DNA from 2 places in the Desulfotomaculum defluvii genome. Region 2 is predicted to be linked to the other one. Evidence: riboswitches for the same ligand, from Rfam matches in the RefSeq annotation. Region 2 holds a riboswitch; the other holds the start of a gene.
What was found. Region 2 has a riboswitch for cobalamin ahead of ACYQ03_RS16125 (S-layer homology domain-containing protein). Riboswitches for the same ligand answer to the same signal wherever they lie in the genome.
Positions count from the first base shown of each region.

Region 1: another riboswitch for cobalamin. It lies ahead of cobT (nicotinate-nucleotide--dimethylbenzimidazole phosphoribosyltransferase); the one in region 2 lies ahead of ACYQ03_RS16125 (S-layer homology domain-containing protein).

Region 1 covers NZ_BAAHYV010000007.1:937,858-940,257, reverse strand. The annotation lists gene ACYQ03_RS11685 (sirohydrochlorin cobaltochelatase) at 1-410, opposite strand, end outside; cobalamin riboswitch at 511-689, opposite strand; cobalamin riboswitch at 866-1,044, shown strand; gene cobT (nicotinate-nucleotide--dimethylbenzimidazole phosphoribosyltransferase) at 1,133-2,188, shown strand; gene ACYQ03_RS11675 (cobyrinic acid a,c-diamide synthase CobB) at 2,306-2,400, shown strand, end outside.
Region 2 covers NZ_BAAHYV010000008.1:146,272-148,671, reverse strand. The annotation lists gene ACYQ03_RS16125 (S-layer homology domain-containing protein) at 1-1,259, opposite strand, end outside; cobalamin riboswitch at 1,415-1,605, opposite strand; gene ACYQ03_RS16120 (DUF6125 family protein) at 1,636-2,388, opposite strand.

The sequences.
Region 1 (2,400 bases), on a different contig from region 2:
TGGTAATCTACTAGATGATAAAGTAGTGGTGCTCCCAGGGATAATTGATGAAAGCCAAATTTGCCTATTTTACTTTGAAACTGCTTTCCGGCAGTACCTTGTAGGTGGGACATATTTTCTACCACATTCACCAGATCATAAAACTCTTGACCTGGTAATATATGGACTGACTGAACCACCACCCGAGTATAGCCCTCATCTTGGAGCTTAGCTAAAGCAGTAATAGGGCTGTCTATCAGGATACCTTTTTGGGCTAAAGCACCACGAATGCTTTTGGCTGTATAGGCCCAGCGTAGTTCTATAGCGGGGAAGACTGCTCTGACTTTATCTTCAAGTTTTTTAAATGCAGCAGTTGCTTGATTTACGCTGGTGCCAAAGGTGACCAAAAGAATAGCTATTTTTTCCATCATAAAAACCACCTTTTTAAAATAAAAAACCTTAACTAACAAAGGTTAAGGCAGAGCAAAATAACCAGGTAACCCCGGTATAACTGCTTGCCTCTCCTCGGGAGGGTCAGTTTTTTGTTTGGCAGGTCTCCTGACTCAGGTTATAATTTGCTTCTACCTTCCCAGCATAACCAGTGGTCTAAACATGAAACAAACTAGCCTGTTACAGTGGCCGGACCGCTCGGGATTTACACCCGATTCCCTTTTAAGCCCCGCAGGGGAACCAAACATTTAAGGTATTAAATTATGGTGCCATCATAACATATATATTCCATTATGTCCATAAAAATCCAATTAATCCAATACAAAATATTGATACTATTCTGAAACTTATGGCTTTTTGGAATTAGTAATAATAATATATAATGCAGCAATAAAAAATATATTGCCTAAAACTTAAAATAACGATAAAATACTAAAAAAGTATAATTTTTCCAGGTGCCCCTAGGGGAGAATAGGGAATCGGGTGTAATTCCCGAACGGTCCCGCCACTGTAAGCGATAGGCTGTTACCCATTTAGCCACTGACCCAAGGTTGGGAAGGCGGGTATCAGGCAATGACCGCAAGTCAGGAGACCTGCCTGTAAAAATATGAATTTTGAGAATGATGGAAAAGTTCTCGGCCTATTAAGGCTGGGAATTTTTTTGTTTTTCTAGTAGTCCACAAAAATGAAGGAGGTAATAATAATGTCTTTATTAACTGAAACATTGTCTAAGATTCAAGTACCGGACCAGTCCTGTGAGGAACAGGCTCGACAAAGGTTAGACAGACTGACCAAACCACCCGGCAGCCTGGGAATATTAGAGGAGATTGCCTGGCGAATTGCAGGTATCCAGCGGTTACCATTGCCGAAACTTCCACAGGAGAAAGTTTCTCTGGTATTAGCAGGAGATCACGGGGTTGCGGCCGAAGGGGTCAGTGCCTTTCCCCAGGAAGTAACTCCTCAAATGATCTTTAACTTCCTACAGGGTGGTGCAGGTATCAATGTATTGGCCCGCCAGGCTGGTGCTAGAGTTGTGGTAGCTGATGTTGGAGTCACTGGACCCCCTTTGGAAAAGGAAGGGCTTATTTCCTGTCGCGTAAAGTCTGGTACAGATAATTTTACCTTAGGCCCTGCCATGAGCAGGGAAGAGGCCATTGAATCCATTGAGGCTGGTATTACCCTTCTGCATCAGCAAGTAAAAGAACGTCCGGCTCTGGTTGGTATTGGTGAGGTGGGTATTGGTAATACCACTCCCAGCGCCGCTATATTAGCTGCCCTTACAGGAGTGGCTCCGGAGGAAATTACAGGTCGAGGTACAGGTATAGATGACAAAGGGCTGCAGCATAAGATAGAAGTGATTAAGCGGGGACTGGCGGTTAATCTTCCCGATGCCAATGATGGCCTAGATGTGCTGTCCAAAGTGGGTGGTTTAGAAATAGGTGCTATGGCGGGAGTTATATTGGGTTGCGCTGCGGCGGGAATTCCGGTAGTACTGGACGGTTTTATCTCCGGTGCAGCAGCTATGCTAGCAATAGCCCTGGCACCCTTAAGCCGAAAGTTCATGTTTGCCTCCCATGTATCAGAAGAACCAGGTCATCGTATCATGATGCAGAAGTTAGAATTAAAACCTATTCTGCATATGGAAATGAGATTGGGTGAAGGCACAGGTGCCGCCTTAGCTTTCCCAATTATCGAATCTGCCTTACGTATCATTAACGAAATGGCTACATTTGCAGAGGCAGGGGTTAGTGAAGGATAGACCAAAAAAGAGAAACCATACCTTGGTTAATTTTCCTTGAATTGCCATAAATTTTATACTATAATTTGTGTTACTAACCCTGATTAAAAAGATAGAATATTCAAACAGGAGTCAACTATGAAAATACCAAGAATTGTTCTGGCCGGAACCCATAGTGGCGTAGGAAAAACAACCCTAACCCTAGGGTTACTGGCAGCTTTCCGACGGCGGGG
Region 2 (2,400 bases):
TTTGTTTCGTCTAAATTAATTTCTGTGACAATATCTGAGTACACTTCATCAGTTAAAGATGATTTAGTTTCGGTGGTTTCGCCAAACTCAACTTCATTGATTTCCTCTTCAGTTGGAGCCTCTGTGGTGGGGGCTGATTCAACTTCAACCTTTGTTTCTATTTCAATCTCTGTGGCTTCGTCTTGGTCTATCTCAGTTTCATTGTTTACTTCTTCGGCTGTAGCCTCTGTAGCTGGGGCTGATTCAGTTTCAAACGTTGTTTCTATTTCGATCTCTGTGGCTTCGTTTTTGTCTATCTCAGTTTCATTGCTTACTTCTTCGGCTGTAGCCTCTGTAGCTGGGACTGATTCAGTTTCAAACGTCGCTTCTATTTCGACCTCTGTGGCTTCGTCTTGGTCTATCTCAGTTTCATTGTTTACTTCTTCGGCTGTAGCCTCTGTAGCCGGGGCTGACTCAGCTTCATTTGGTGCCGCCTCCAAACTAACTGCAGTGGCTAACCTTGGTTCAACTGCATTTGCTGAGTATGATTGAACTGCATTTAGTGCTGTCAACTCTTTGGCTAATTCCACTGCTGTGGCTGATTGATCAGAGGCAGTAGCCACAGCAGAAGCTATTACAATTTCTTCTAAAGACTTTTCCTGCTGAACCCAACCTCCTACTGACAGATCTTCACCCGCCTTGACTAAGGCTTCTATACAACGATAATCAAAGTCAAACCCTTGTGCATCATAGGCAATAGTACCGTTTTGATACTTTTGTTTGAAATAGGTAATAGCTTTACTAATGGTATCCTCTACCTGTTGCTTATCTGCTCCACTCTCTAGGTCATCTTTAATGGATGCTAAAGCCAGCAATGGTACTTTAGTTCCATATTCATTGCCCAAAGGTCCAAAACTACCATCACCATTCTGGGTGGCGCATATATAACTAACTAAAGTAAGATTATCCCCCAGCAAATCAGACAATTCTACTATTTCCTTTTTTAACGTTTTGCCATTATTGGTCCATTTTTCAGACCCTAAATCCTCTCCGCTCAGGGTTAACACATAGGCAGTATAGCCATCGATTTTTACTCCAGCCTTATATTGCTTATGTATAAATTCAATGGCTTTTTGGGATAGCTGGCTGGCAGTGTAGCTCTCCCCCGGCTCACTGGCCGCTGCCAAGTTTGGTATAGTTAATAACGCAGTGATATTCAAAATAAAACAAAGGGTTGTTAGTATTGACATAAGCCTTAACCAAATTCTTTTTTTCTTCATGTTTGTACTCACCTTCTCTGTTAATAATTACCTGTTGTTTGTAGCACAGTGACAAATAAAAAACCCCGGTTCCACCAATGTACCGGGGTTTTATGACGGTGCCGGTAAAGACGGCACAAACACCATGAAACCACCTCCTATACATCCGTAGGCATTGTGGTAACCTAGAATAGGCAGGTTTCCTGGCTCTGGATCATCGGAACCCCACGCCTTCCCAGGATTTTTCCCAGTGGCGATTTGTGGGGCCCCTCCTCATTACAGTGGCGGTACCGCGTCGGTCTTACACCGACTTCCCTTTCAAGCTTTACCTTATATTGAGCAAAGCACCTATTCCAGTAATTATAATATTATATTAAATTGTTCTCGGTCTATGACTCTAAGCTTCTTCAACCAATGTAAAACGCCAAGCACAGTACCATTCTTCGGGATGAGCATCAGGTGGGCAACCAATACATTCAGTCTTAATTCTAGGATCTATGGTTTTGGCAAACTGAGTGTACTCAACTAAGCCGGCAGACTTACAGGGATAATCCTCTAACCCTTGACGCTTCCTGGCTGCCTGTACCCGACAGTCATTCATCTGGAAAACAATACTATTGGGACCTTCATCGATAACGGATTGCACATTTATTCTAGCATACATCCTCATTTGCAGTGCTTTCTTTAAGCCTTCGAGTCCCGGTTTTTCTGACAACCCTAAAAATCTTTTTATGGTATCTGCCTCAAAGGGTGAAAATTTTCCCCAACATGAATCATTACACCTTTTTGCATCATTCATACCGTGTTTAAATTCAACTGCTTGAAACCAGATTCCGTCGTTCGCCAACCAATTAATTGAGGTATTGGTGAGTAGTTCTAATAATTTTTCCCTAGGCATAGATAAAAAGTGTTTGGGCACCCCGTTTTCCATTTCAAAACCAAAAAATTTCCCAAAACGCTTCATTTGGATATTTAAACTCTTCTGATAGGCAGTGTCCAAAACTTTCAGAGCCTCCTGAAAGCCCATTTGATGCTGTACTTCATTAAACCATAAAGCATGATGAATTACTATGCGATGAAACATATCCATGGCTAATTTGCCTAAATTCTCATTACTAAGGGACTCATCCCAGGTTAAGTTTTTCGCCATAATTCCCCCCCC